3 regions of the Streptomyces sp. NPDC001980 genome follow, and region 2 is predicted to be linked to each of the others. Evidence: riboswitches for the same ligand, from Rfam matches in the RefSeq annotation. Region 2 holds a riboswitch; each other region holds the start of a gene.
What was found. Region 2 has a riboswitch for cyclic di-AMP ahead of ABT137_RS51085 (C40 family peptidase). Riboswitches for the same ligand answer to the same signal wherever they lie in the genome.

Region 1: linked by a shared signal. The riboswitch ahead of ABT137_RS16665 (transglycosylase SLT domain-containing protein) and the one ahead of ABT137_RS51085 (C40 family peptidase) in region 2 are both predicted to bind cyclic di-AMP.
Region 3: linked by a shared signal. The riboswitch ahead of ABT137_RS12425 (M23 family metallopeptidase) and the one ahead of ABT137_RS51085 (C40 family peptidase) in region 2 are both predicted to bind cyclic di-AMP.

Annotation. Positions count from the first base shown of each region.
Region 1 covers NZ_JBEOYD010000009.1:223,078-227,715, forward strand. The annotation lists gene ABT137_RS16655 (FAD-dependent oxidoreductase) at 1-1,112, shown strand, start outside; gene ABT137_RS16660 (HAD family hydrolase) at 1,616-2,422, shown strand; gene ABT137_RS16665 (transglycosylase SLT domain-containing protein) at 2,464-2,952, opposite strand; cyclic di-AMP (ydaO/yuaA leader) riboswitch at 2,956-3,154, opposite strand; gene ABT137_RS16670 (polyprenyl synthetase family protein) at 4,621-4,638, shown strand, end outside.
Region 2 covers NZ_JBEOYD010000026.1:93,705-98,342, forward strand. The annotation lists gene ABT137_RS32825 (NAD-dependent epimerase/dehydratase family protein) at 1-478, shown strand, start outside; gene ABT137_RS51085 (C40 family peptidase) at 495-2,699, opposite strand; cyclic di-AMP (ydaO/yuaA leader) riboswitch at 2,710-2,887, opposite strand; gene ABT137_RS32835 (DUF1996 domain-containing protein) at 3,294-4,638, shown strand, end outside.
Region 3 covers NZ_JBEOYD010000006.1:338,771-343,408, forward strand. The annotation lists gene ABT137_RS12410 (nuclear transport factor 2 family protein) at 1-530, shown strand, start outside; gene ABT137_RS12415 (MBL fold metallo-hydrolase) at 588-1,382, shown strand; tRNA gene ABT137_RS12420 (tRNA-Met) at 1,476-1,549, shown strand; cyclic di-AMP (ydaO/yuaA leader) riboswitch at 1,960-2,118, shown strand; gene ABT137_RS12425 (M23 family metallopeptidase) at 2,128-3,165, shown strand; gene ABT137_RS12430 (aldo/keto reductase) at 3,356-4,318, shown strand; gene ABT137_RS12435 (PrsW family intramembrane metalloprotease) at 4,418-4,638, opposite strand, start outside.

The DNA.
Region 1 (4,638 bases), on a different contig from region 2:
TGGACTGCCCTCAGCGCGGGCACACCCTCGCCGACTACTGCGACGCCGTGGGCACCCGCCGGCTGGTGACCGACGAGGACATCATCCCGGTGGAGACCTTCATCGGCTACGGCGAGTGGTTCCAGCAGAAACTGGTGCCCGAACTGGAGCGGGCGCGAGTGGTCTCCGTGGACCGGCGCATGGGCGACCCGCACGAGGCGGACCCGCACGAGGCGGACCGGTACAAAGCAGACCGGCGTAAGGCGGACCGGTACAAGGCGCGAGGCTCGGCGGGTTTTGAACTGAAGCTGGACTCGGGGGAGTCGTTCACGGCTCGTGCGGTCGTCGTCGCCACCGGCCTGTCCGGGCTCGCCCGCCTCCCCGCCGAGCTCGCCCGGGCGGGCGCCGACGGACCCGCGGGACCGGTCTCGCACAGCTCCCAGCACCACGACCTGACCCGTTTCTCCGGCAAGGAGCTGATCGTCGTCGGCGCCGGGCAGTCCGCGCTGGAGACGGCGGCCCTCGCCGCCGAGGCCGGCGCCCAGGTGCGGGTGGTCTCGCGAGGGCGTGGCAAGGTCGCCTTCGGCGCCCCGCCCTGGGACCAGCCGAAGCTGCGCCCTGAGTCGCCGTTCGGCCGGGCCTGGTCCCTGTGGGCACTCAGCTACTACCCGCACCCCTACCGCTACCTCCCGGCGCAGACCCGCCACTACCTGGTCCGCCGGGTGCTCGGCCCGCTCGGCGCCTGGTGGCTGCGCGACCGTTTCGAAGGCAAGGTCCAGGTCCGCGAGGTCGCCGCTGTGACCGGCGCCGACACCTCCGGCGGTGCTCCGGTCCTCACCGTCCGCACCCACGACGGCGGCATCGACCGCCTCACCGCCGACCACGTCATAGCCGCCACCGGCTACCGCGTGGACACCGCCGCGATGGACTTCCTGGGCGCCGAGCTGCGCACCCGGGTCGCCGTCACGCGCGGCGCCCCGAGACTCGGCGCCGGATACGTCTCCTCCGTACCCGGCCTGTACTTCACGGGCCTCCCGGCGGCGGCGTCGTACGGCCCGGTGATGCGGTTCGTGTGCGGTACGGCGTTCGCCTCACCGCGCCTCGCCGGCCACCTGGCAGCGGCCCACGCCTGACACCCCGGGGCCCGACCGTCACCCGGCCCCCGAGGGCCACACCTCCTCCTCGGCTGCCCGCAGCCGGGCCAGGAACTCCTCGACCGACCCGGGCGGCCTGGCCGCTCCCCCCCGCAGCCTCGCCCTGGGCCTCCCGGCCCGGGTAGGGGTAGTACATGCCGAAGACCACCACCGGCAGCGGCCGCCCGAGGATCTTCTCGATCTGGCCGCCGTCGTGCGGATCCCGGGCCTGCCGGATGCCCGGGTCGGCGAAGTCCAGCCCCAACCACCGGTGCGCGGCGTCCAGTTCGGCCGCATCGCCGTCCCCGTCGAACCAGAGTCCGAGCCGCCGGCCCTCCTCGACGTACAGCGCATCGCCGGCCGGGCTCTCGGGGCAGGTGCCGAGCATCTCGTAAAACGTAACGCCCGCCACTGACAACGGCCCCATCACGGAGGCGGCGAAAGCCACTTGAGGCCGAAACGCACAGTGAGTCCCAGGGCCGTGCTGTCCGTATTCTCTGATCATGGTCGCACCCTCCCCGTACTCACTGATCGCCACCGACCTGGACGGCACGCTGCTGCGCGGCGACGACACGCTCTCGGAACGGTCGCTCGCCGCGCTCACGCGGGCCGGCCGGGCCGGTGCCCGGCACCTCGTGGTGACCGGCCGTCCGGCTCCGAGAGTGCGCCCACTCCTCGACGACCTCGGCTGCACGGGACTCGCGGTCTGCGGTCAGGGCGCGCAGGTGTACGACGCCGGCGCGGACCGGCTGCTGTGGTCGGTCACCCTGGACCGGGAACTGGCGGAGACCGCACTCGGCAAGATCGAGGCCGAGGTCGGCCAGGTGTACGCGGCGGTCGACCAGGACGGCGTGGACGGGCTCACGCTCATCGAGCCCGGCTATCTGATGCCCCATCCCACGCTGCCCGCGCTGCGCGTCGCCCGGCGCGACGACCTGTGGTGCGCGCCCATCAGCAAGGTGCTGCTGCGCCACCACACCCTGTCCGACGACGAACTGGCGACGACCGCCCGCTCGGTGGTCGGATCGCTGGCGACGGTCACGATGTCGGGGCCGGGGACTGTCGAACTGCAGCCGTGCGGGGTGACCAAGGCGACCGGGCTCGCGCTGGCCGCCGACCGTCTGGGGCTCAGCCCCGGACAGGCCATCGCCTTCGGCGACATGCCCAACGACATCCCGATGTTCGAGTGGGCGGCCTACGGGGTGGCGATGGCCAACGCCCACCCTGAACTCAAGGCGATGGCCGACGAGATCACCGCGTCGAACGAGGACGACGGCATCGCCGTCGTCCTCGAAAGACTCTTCGACTGATCCAGGACGTCTGACCTGGGACGTCTGATCCGGGACGTCGGTCAGTACGCCCCGTGGACGTTGTCGATCGAGCCGTACCGCGCGGCGGCGTAGTTGCAGGCGGCGGTGATGTTCGCGACCGGGTCGTAGATGTCGAACGACGTGCCGTCCACGTGGTAGGCCTTGAACGTCGGGTCGATCACCTGGAGCAGGCCCTTGGACGGGATGCCCTTGGCCGCGTTGGAGTCCCAGAGGTTGATGGCCCGCGGGTTGCCGGAGGACTCCCGCATCAGGTTGCGGTAGATGCCGTTGTAGGTGCCTGGTATGTGCTTCTCCGCCATGATGGCGAGCGACTCCCGGATCCAGCCGTCGAGGTTGTTCGGGTACCCGGCGAGAGTCGTCGAGGCCGTCGTGCTGGAGGAGGTGGCGGCGGAGGCGGACGCGGCCCCGATGAGCGGCAGGGCGAGGACGGCGGCGCCGGTGCCGGCGACGACGAGCGTACGGATGATGCTGTTACGGCGGGGACGGCGGTGCTGAGCGGCAGCAGGCATGGCGAAGTTCCTCTCCGTCGCCTGCGAGGTGAGCTGTCGGGTTCGGGCCCGGGGAGTGCCCGGCCGCACCGTCCGAAGGCGATGCGACTTCACCCCTAGCCGTTCCGGAACGACGTCTGTTCTGTGACGTCGGCCGCCCGGTCCGGCGACTTACCTGGGTCCCCCGCTCCTGCCGTGCGAATGAACTCGTCGATGGGTCAGTACGGGCGGCGGCAGGATTCGGCGTCCGCCCGGCGAGCCGGAACGTATGCGAGAGCACATGTCCGGAACAAGAGGCTGATTCACACAACATGCCGATTGAACTTGATCTGCGTCGTATGGGGCGCTTGATCCTTTGCGGCTGCCAACCTTCAACTGGCCCACAGGGAAAGGAAAGGAAGGGTTGCCTTACAGCCCTTGCGTCACCCGGGCCCACGTGACCTACTTCACGAAATCGCAATAACGGCAAATCAGACATGAGGGATGCGTGGAATCCGCCTTTTTCCTGGTTCGGGGGGGAGTCGCCTCGCGCACATTCGTGCGGATTGCCTCTGTGGGGCGCGTGGAACGGTTCTCGATATGGGCAATTTCTACGAGTAGTCCGAATTGCCGGTTTGTGTGGATGATCGGCTGAGTGCGGGTGGAACCCGGGAGGGGGCGTGCTGACGACTGTCCTGCTCGCTCGATCGGGTGCCTCTCCGGCGCACCCTCCGTCAACTTCGGAAGCCTCGGCTACGCGCGCGTGGCGCCGACCGGGCCCAACGGGGAGGTCGGGGCGGGCGGTTGACGGGGCCGGGTGTCCGGAGTGGTCGGGAGGGCGTCGGGGGTCGTTGCGTGTGTACGTGATTCTCGTCACGTCGGGGGAGGGGGGTGTGGAACCGGTGATCTCCGGTGGGCGTGTCCACCGTGAGGGCGGAACCTCCCCTGTGGTGCGCGTCGTTGTCATGGCGGCCGTCCCGGGCGGGAACCCGAACGTGCCGACGTTCCCGCGAGCCGGCGGGGAGGTGCGCGGGCGCCACGCGCGCGCAGGGATTGATCAGGGACGCCGTTCCGTCGGTCGAGGGGATGACGGTCGGGGGATGACGGTCAAGGAAATGCGGATCGAGGGGGTGGACCGAGGGAACGCGGACCGGGAGGACGCGGACCGGGAGGGCGTCGACCGGGAGGGCGTCGACCGGGAGGATGTCGACCGGGGGCGTAGGCCAACGAAACGCGGAGGGCGTCGTGCGTGGTCTCGTGGAGGAAGGGTGTACGGACGGGTGCGGGGTGTCGCCGTTCGTGCATCGGGTGCACCCGTCGGCTTGGGCGGGCGGCGGACGGGGTACGCCCGGGCAGGTGACGTCGGTCGGGGGAGGCGGGGCCGATTCCGGGCCGCAGTCGTCCGGAGGGCTCACCGCCGGACGGGCGCCCGGGTGCCACCCGGGATCCGAACCCGGCGCGGGGCCCGCTGCGGGACACGGCCTGGGCCTCGGTTCGGGACAACTGTCCGTACTTCCTGTTAAGTCAGTGGATGTCAGATCGTATCGGCTGATCAAAAACATAACGGTCATGATCCGATAGCGCCCGGGGTGTAACCGTGGGCGCTATCGGTGATCGAAACCTGACCGGATACGCTGACTTGAGTGATGGCAGCGACCTATCGACAAACCGTGTAATCGCCAGTAGACACCAGCAGACAGGAGACCCCTCGTGACCGTCGTCGGGCCG
Region 2 (4,638 bases):
CCCCGGCCTCATCCTGGGCCCTTCCCTCACGCCCGCCTCCGAGTCCGGCAGCCTCTTCCTGCTCGACGAGCTGTTCAAGGGCTACTTCTGCTACGGCGCCCCGGACTTCAGCTTCACGACCGCGGACGTCCGCGACGTGGCCGACGCGCACATCGCGGCCGCGGAGAACCCGGCGGCCGGCGGCCGTTACATCGTGGCCAACGAGACGATGACGTCCTTCCACGAGATGTCCCGGATCATCCGCACCCGCCACCCGTGGGACCCGCGCCTGCCGCGCACCGCACTCCCGCACGGGCCGGTACGGGTCCTGGGCCCGCTCTTCGGCCTGACCCAGGACTACATACGCAACCACCTCGGCATCCGCTTCCGCGTCGACAACGGCCGCAGCGTCAACGAACTGGGCCTCGCCTACCGGCCCGTCGAGGAGACCCTCCTGGACCACCACGAGAGCTGGCGCACCCGGCGGCGGAGGGTCTGAGCCCGACGGCCGGGGGTCAGGCCGGGCGGATCACGCGGTGGATCGCCGACTCCCCGGCGTTGTAGATCGACTCCTCGCGGATGAGCGCCCCGGGGCTCGGCGCGTGCACCATCGCGCCGCCGCCCGCGTAGATCCCGACGTGACTGTCGTCGTCGAAGAAGAAGACCAGGTCACCGGGCTCGACGGCGGCCAGCGTGATCGGGGTGCCGGCCAGGGTCTGCTCCGGCGCGGTGCGCGGCAGCGATACGCCGGCGGCGCGCCAGGCGGCCTGGGTCAGGCTGGAGGCGTCGTACGCCCCCGGCCCGGTCGCTCCCCAGACACACGGCCGGCCTATCTGCTCCCGCGCGAACGCCAGCGCCTTCATGGCCTTGCCCGGCTCGGCCCCGGCGCCCGGCTGGAGGAAGACGCCGGGGTCGGCGTAGGCGCCGGGCGCGGCCGCGGGGAGAACCGGGGCGGGGACCTGCGGGGGTGCGGTCGGCAGGGGCGTGGTGGGGAGCGGGGCGGTGACGACCGGGGCGGGGGCGGCAGTGGGCATCGCCATGGTGGGCGGGGCCGCCATCATCGCCTCGGGCGGCGCGGTCATGGCCGTCGGCATCGCGGCCATCGCCGGTGCGAGGGGTGCCGTCATGGGCGCTGTCATCGGGGCCGCCATGGGTGCCCCCATCTGCGCGGGCATCTGCGCGGGCATAGCGGCGGCGGGCGCTGCCATCGCCGTGGGCATGGCCATGGTGGCGGCGTAGGCGTAGGCGTAGGCGCCGTCGGGCTGCATGCCTGCCGCGTAGGAGCCGTACATGTCGGCGGCGGGTGCCGCGGCGAAGGGCGCGGCCGGCGGCATGGTGGCCATCGGCGTCGCGGGGGCGACGGGAGCCGCCGTGGGGTACGCGGCGTAGGCGTAGGCGGTGTCGGCGGCGACCGGAGGGATGTCGGCGTAGGCGGCAGGCGCGTTCGGCGACATGACCCGGAAGCCGCCGGGGTCCATCGGGCCGGGGGCCGGGGCGGGCGCCGCGGTCGGGAAGACGCCGCTGTCCGTGGGGGCGGCGGTCGGGAAGGCGCCCGTGTTCGTGGGAGCCGCCGTCGGGAAGACGCTGGTGCTCGCCATGGGGTCCGCGGTCGGGAAGGCGCTCGTGCTCATGGGGTCCGGGGTCGGGACGGCGCCCGCGTCGCCCGGGGTCGGCATCGGGAACGAGCCCGTGGCACCCGGCGTCATGATGCGGAAGGAACCGGTGTCCCCCGGGGACGGGGCCGGACCCTGGGCGGTGCCCGCGTCCATGGTGGACGCGGTCTGGTAGGTCCCGCCGCCCGAACCGCCCGGGGTCATGACGCGGAAGCCGCCCGCGTCCGCCGCGGCCCGGGTCGGGGCGCTGTCGGCACCCCCCGGGGTCATGATGCGGAAGGTACCGGTGTCCGACGGGGACACGATCGGGATGCCGCCCGTCTCGGTCACCGCCGGGAGCGCGCGCGTGGCGGCGGCCGAGTCGCCCCGGAAGGAGCCGCTGCCGGTGCGCTGGTTCGGTATGCCGACCGCGGGAGCCTGCCACTGCTGCGCCGGGACCTGGGCCTCGGGCGTGGGCCAGGGACTGGGCGCCGCCGGAGCGGCCTGGGCGACCGGGATCGGGGCCGGTGCCGGGTCGAGGGCGGCGATCGCGCGCTGCCCGGTGCGCTGGAACAGCACCTCGCGCGCCTTGGCGAGCTTGAGCTGGTTCTTGGTCTTGGAGGTACCCGGCGTGGCTCGCTGCGGCGCGGCGGCGGGCAGCGCCCTCGGCGCACCCGAAGGCGCCGCCGGCAGCGCCGTCGCGGGCCCCGCCGTCAACTCCAGCCTCGGGCGCGCCGGCAGCTCGCGGACGACCTCGATCTCGCTCTGCGCGGACGGCCCCGCGGTCAGCTCCAGCCGGGCCGGTCCGGAGTCCTCCAGCTGGCCGAGCAGGTCGGCGGCCATGGAGCTGACGGGCCGCCGCGGGCCGGGTCGGTCGGGCTGCCGGTCGGACGGAAGTGCGGCCGGCACGCTCGGCCCCAGCTTCGAACGCGCCCCCTCGAACCACTCCCGGGCGATGTTGTCGAGGCCCGGGTCGTCGCGACGGGGCCGCTTGAACAGCGGGACGCCGCGTGAACGCGAGCCCCCGCTCATCGCACGGGTGGCGTTGTAGTTCCCGGTGGCGTTCTCGGCCTGGTCGTAGAGGCTGTCGATCCGCTGTCGAACCTCGTCACGGCTTTCGGGCGCCATTGAGGGGTCGTGCTCCTTCCGTACTCCGCCTACCGAGTTAGCTGTCGGGTTCGGGCGCGGTGAAGTCCGGAAGGCATGCCCTACGGCCTCTGCCCTTGCGGACGGTCGGCCGATTCACCCCAGTGTTCGGTTGGGTCCCCGGCTCCGGATCCGCCCCTGAGGGGCACCGGACTCGGCGGAGGCCGCGCGGCCCGACGGGATTCGCCGGGGGGAGCCGAGCGGCTTGCCCGTCAACTTAGCCAACTTGTGTCACTCGTGTGAAGGTTGAAGTGGCTAATGTCCGATACGTAATTGTGATGTTCGTCGTAGCGTTCGAAACTCGACCGTAGGGCACGGCATTTCGCGCGCTTCCATTGCATTCGCAGGGTCACCGAGGCGTTGCCGTCGGTCGCGTCCCCCTGCTCCGGAACGCCCGCTTTCTGTGAGGTCACCGTGAATTCGTGGGTCTGTTGAACACAGTGGCGTCACGTGTCGTATAGGGCGGGGGATTTCTATGCCCGGCCGCCCACGACATGCAGGGGAACGACCTTGAGACCCAACAGGCGCAGACGCCCGACCGGCGCACAACGCGCGACCTTCGCAGCGGTCGCCCTGATGCTCGGCGGCGGAGGACTGGTCGCGGTGAACGTCTATGCCTCGGCCACCGAGAGCGGCGGAGACCAGGGCCAGGTCGCCACCGGCCAGGTGCTGTCCGCGCCCACGATCTACTGCCCCGACGTCGGCAGCCGGCTCACGGCGGTGCCCGACGGCGCCCGGGCCGACGTCGACCGTGAACTCGCCCAGCTGGACCAGCAGATCGCGGCCGCCTACCAGCAACTCACGGCGTCCGCCGCCGAGATCGAGCAGAACCCCGGCGTCGCCGACCAGGCGATCATCGACCCGCTGAAGGAGAAGCGGTCCGAGTCGATCCAGCGCATCGCGGACGCCATCGACCGCGAGGGCGACCGCCCGCAGGGCCTCGACGACCTCGCCGCCTGCACCCTGCGCTCCTCGAACCAGGGCGACGGGCAGTCGGCCACCCCCCAGGACGGTGCCACGCCGAGCCAGAGCGGCCAGGGCAGCGCCGCGCCGAGCCAGGGCACCGGCGCCGGCGGCCAGGGCGGCAACGGCCCGGTCGCCGCCGACTACGCGGACATCACCTCCGTCCAGCCCAACGTCTCGACCCCGGCCGAGCAGCCCGGCGGCTCCACCGGCACCTTCTCCTCCAGCTGTGGCGTCAACGCGAACGGACTGTTCAACTCGGACAACGTGATCGTCGCGCCCGGTGTCTCCAACGGCGCCCACCACTTCCACGACTACATCGGCAACCAGTCCAACAACGCCTTCGCCAGCGACCAGGACCTCGCGAACGCCGACACCAGCTGCGCGGACCAGGGCGACAAGTCCACGTACTACTGGCCCGTGCTGCGGCTGCAGAACGGCAAGCAGGAGCGGGACGCCGACAAGCCGGGCGGCGGCACCGAGGGCAACGCCGGGCAGATCGTGACGGCGAAGGAGGTCACGCTGACCTTCGAGGGCAACCCGACCTCCAAGGTCACCGAGATGCCGCGGCTGCTGCGCATCATCACCGGCGACGCCAAGGCGTTCGTCAACGGCCCGGCCAACGCCAACGCCTCCTGGAGCTGCACCGGTTACGAGGACCGGCAGCTCAAGGACAAGTACCCACTCTGCCCGTCGGGCAGTGACGTCGTGCGCACGTTCAGGTTCCAGAGCTGCTGGGACGGCCGGAACATCGACAGCGCCAACCACCGCACCCACGTGGCGTTCGAGGCCCCCGACGGGAGCTGCCCGGCCGGCTTCCAGGCCATCCCGCAGCTGGTGCAGCGCATCGTCTACGCCGTGGACGCGCCGAGCCTCCAGGACGGCGGCCGTACGGTCCCGCTGTTCGCGGTGGACTCGTTCCCCGAGCAGCTGCACAAGCCGGTCACCGACCACGGAG
Region 3 (4,638 bases), on a different contig from region 2:
GCGGCATCGGGCTCGTCGACGTGTTCCGGGTCGAGAACCACAAGATCGTGGAGCACTGGGACACCATCCAGCAGGTCCCCGCCACCACGGCCAACGGCCACGACATGTTCTCCACGCTCACCTCGCCGCAGACCGACGCGGCCGGCCCGGCCTCGCACACGGCCGCGAGCGAGCGGGTCGTACGCGCCTACGTCCAGCAGCTGACCGGGCGGAAGGACGTGACCGCGGTCGACCGCTACGTCGCGCCGAACCTGCTCCAGCACGACCCGACGCTCGCCGACGGCGCGGCCGCGACCAAGCAGGCCTACGCGGCCCTGTTCGCCGCGCATCCGCAGTACCAGGCCACCGTCGCCAAGGTCGTCGCCGAGGGCGACCTCGTCGCGGTCCACCTCCACGACCAGAACAGCCCCTCGGACCTGGGCACCTCGGTGTACGAGATCTTCCGGGTGCGCCACGGCAGGATCGTCGAGCACTGGGCGCTCACCCAGGCCGTCCCGGCCACCTCGGTGAACGGCAACAGCATGTTCTGAGCAGCCCGTTCACGATCCTCCCCCGTCGTCCATCCCCCTTCCCGAGAGCAGAGCGCCATGCGCCAGTCCCGCCCCCGATCCGCCCACCCCGGCGCCGGCCCGGAGGTCGCTCCAGGCGTTGTCCGGCTGGGTGACCCCCTCGTCAACTTCTACCTGGTGGATCACCCGGACGGGCTGACCCTCGTCGACGCCGGCCTGCCCGGACAGCGGCGCACGCTCCTCGACCACCTGGCCGCCGCGGGACGGAGCCCGGCCGACATCCGGGCCGTCCTGATCACCCACGCGCACCCCGATCACACCGGTCTCACGGCGGAGCTCCAGCAGGCCGGCGCGGAGGTGTGGGTCCACGAGGACGACCGGGCCATGCTCATGGACGGCCCGCGCAAGGCCATGCGGCACGCCAAGTCCGAACGCTCCCCGCTGCCGTACCTCGTCCGCCGTCCCGCCGCGCTCGCCACCATGGTGACCATGGCCCGCCAGGGCGCCTTCACCGCACCGCCGCCCGCCCGGGCACGCACGTTCGGCGACGGTGCGCGGCTGGACGGCGTGCCCGGGCGGCCGCAGGCGGTCGCGCTGCCCGGCCACACCCCCGGCAGCACCGGCTTCCACTTCCCCGACCAGGGCCTGCTCTTCACCGGCGACGCCCTGGTCACCCAGGAGGCCTTCACCGGGCACACCGGCCCCTGCCTGGTCTGCCGTGCCTTCACCCACGACTCCGCCGCCGCCCTCGCGTCGCTGGACGGCATCGCCGGCCTGTCCAAGGACACCGTCCTGCTGCCGGGGCACGGTCAGCCGTTCGACGGCGGCCCCCGCGAGGCGGTCGCCCAGGCCCGGCATTTCGGCGTCCACTGACCCCACGGCGGCCCCCGCCGCCCCTCCGCCGACCCCGTGAGTCTTCACCCGTGTGACTTCCCCTCTTCCGATGGCGTATGCTGGTGTCACCGACGCGGGGTGGAGCAGCTCGGTAGCTCGCTGGGCTCATAACCCAGAGGTCGCAGGTTCAAATCCTGTCCCCGCTACTGAAACTCAGGGCCGGAATCCAAGAATTCGAGGATTCCGGCCCTGAGTCATGCCCAGGTCTGTGTTCCTCATCACGCACGTCCACCGGCCGCGTTCCTGCGCGCCACCGGCGGCGGCATGGCGGACGACATGGCACTGCTCGCCGTACGACGGCCCTGAGCGGGGTGTGGTCACGGTCGGTGTCCGGATGACCGCCCTGCGCATAACAACTGAGTCGCCATCAAAACCTGTGTGACTCCTGAGCTGAGCGGTGGGCACCGTCGACTCGACCGTTTTTGACCGGTCGTGGCAGGTAAGTCCAAGCTTTGAAAGCTTAATGATCAAGACGAACGGCTTGGAATCTGGTAGCCGGGTCTATTAACGTTCGATAACGCAGCGCGGTCGTCCCAGCCGTCACCCGCGACGGCTCCGTGCGCACGCGCCGAATCCCGCAAGGGAACCGGGGAACCACCACCTTGGGGTGAATCGCACGGCTACCGCCGGGTACGAAACGGCCGGTATACGCGCGTAGGAGACCTTCCCGCTCCGAACCCGTCAGCTAACCCGGTAGGCGGCGGAAGGAAAGGAGTGCGCCCGCGTGGCGTCCAACCCGCCTGCTCCGACAGCCCCCTTCGTGCCCAGCCAGCGTCAGCCCGACACCTTCGGCTACGGCGGCTACCGCGCCGACGAGGGCCCCTTCGAGGAGTGGAACCCCACCGAGGAGTCCCTCTCCGCGGTACGCGGCCGGCACCGGGTCGCCAAGCAGAAGGGCGGCGGGCTCGCCCGCAGCTCCACGGTTCTCGGCGTCGGCGTCATAGCCGCCGTCGGCGCGGGCGGCATGGCCAGCGCCAACACCGGCAAGCCGCCGGTCTCCATCTCGCTGCCCGACCTGCCGTCCTCCGTCGACTCGCTGCTCGGCGAGGACGGCGGCCACCAGGCCACCCAGACCACGCTCAGCAGCGTCACCACGACGACCGCCACCGACTCGGACTCCTCCTCGTCCGACGCCGGCGAGGCGCTGCGCAGCCGGATCATCGCCCAGGCCGCGCAGCAGCAGAACCAGCTCGACACCAAGGCCAGCGCCAAGGCCGTCGCCGCCGCCGACAAGGCGGTCGCGGACGCCGAGGCCAAGGCGGAGAAGGCGGCCGCGGCCAAGGCCGCCGACGCCAAGGAGAAGGCCGAGGCCTCCGCGAAGCAGAAGGCCGAGCAGGCCCGCCTCGCCGAGCTGGCCAAGCAGTACACGCTGCCCGTCGTCTCGTACACGATCACCGGCACCTTCGGCCAGGCCGGCTCCATGTGGGCCTCCGGCTACCACACCGGCCTCGACTTCGCCGCGCCCACCGGCACGCTGATCAAGGCCGTGCACAGCGGCACGGTCACCGAGGCGGGCTGGGCCGGCTCCTACGGCTACCGCACGATCATCACCCTGGACGACGGCACCGAGCTGTGGTTCTGCCACCAGTCCTCGATCGGCGTCAAGGTCGGCCAGAAGGTCGCCACCGGCGACGTCATCGGCCGCGTGGGCGCCACCGGCAACGTGACCGGCCCGCACCTCCACCTGGAGGTCCACCCGAACGGCCAGGCCACCGCCATCGACCCGATGACCTGGCTGCGCGGCAAGGGCCTCAACCCCTGACCCTGGCCCTGACCAGGACCCGGACCTCACCTTCCGGCCTCCGGCGGCCCTGACGGCAACCCCCCGGCGTCAGGGCCGCCGGTCTGCCTGCCACGCCTCGGGCAGGCGGTGCGCCTTCAGCCGTGCGCCTTTACAAGAACTTCGTGTTGCACCGGCATGGGGTGCCCGGCGACGCGTGTTGAAGTGAAGTATGAGTGCTTCTTCCGCTTCCCCGTCCCTCCGCAAGCTCGGCGCCTCCGACCTGGAGGTCTTCCCGCTCGCCCTCGGCGGCAACGTCTTCGGCTGGACCGCCGACGAGGCCACCTCCTTCGCCGTCCTCGACGCCTACGCCGCCGCGGGCGGCAACTTCGTCGACACCGCCGACTCGTACACGGCGTGGATCGAGGGCAACAAGGGCGGCGAGTCCGAGACGATCATCGGCAAGTGGGTCAAGGCGCGCGGCAACCGCGACGACGTCGTCATCGCGACGAAGGTCAGCCAGCACCCCGAGTACCTGGGCCTGTCCGCCGCCAACATCAAGGCCGCCGCGGACGCCTCCCTGCGCCGTCTCGGCACCGACCACATCGACCTGTACTACACGCACTTCGACAAGCCCGAGATCCCGGTCGAGGAGATCATCGGTGCGCTGGACGAGCTGGTGCGGGCGGGCAAGGTCCGGCACATCGCCGCGTCCAACATCACGCCGGAGCGACTCCAGGAGTCCCTGGACTTCTCCGACCGCGAGGGCCTCGCCCGGTACGTGGCCCTCCAGCCCCACTACAACCTGGTCTCCCGCGACACCTACGAGGGCCCCCTCCAGGACCTGGCCTCCCGCACCGGCCTCGCGGCCGTTCCCTACTTCTCGCTGGCCGCCGGCTTCCTTACCGGCAAGTACCGCCCCGGTACGACGGTCGACAGCGTGCGAGCGGGCCGCGCCGCCCAGTACGCCGAGTCGGAGCGCGGCCAGAAGGTGCTGGCGGCCCTGGACGAGATCGCCGCGGCCCACGAGGCCCCGATCCCCACGGTCGCCCTGGCCTGGCTGGCAGCCCAGCCCACCATCACGGCCCCGATCGCCTCGGCCCGCACCCTCGAACAGCTCCCGCCCCTGCTGGGCGTGGCGGACCTGACGCTGACGGACGAGGAACTGACGAAGCTGACGACGGCTTCGGCCTGACGGCTTCCGCTCCCTCGTTCTTTTCTCTTTTCCGCCGCAACGGCGCTCAGCCCCCACGGCGCATTCCGGCGGTGCCGAGCCGTCCGCGACTCCGGAGCACTAGCTCCGATACGGGTTGTAGGCCGGATACGGCACCGCCGCCCCGTAAGCCGACGGCGCATAACCGGCGTACACCGGCCGCCACCCGCCCGGCGCAGCCGTCCGCGCCGCGTACTCCAGGGCCGGCCGCACCAGCTCCCGTCGGTTCCACAGCTCCGTGAGGAGCTCCCGTTCCCGCACCACGAAGTCGGCCCCCGCCCGCCCCCGCTGCCCCCGGCGCC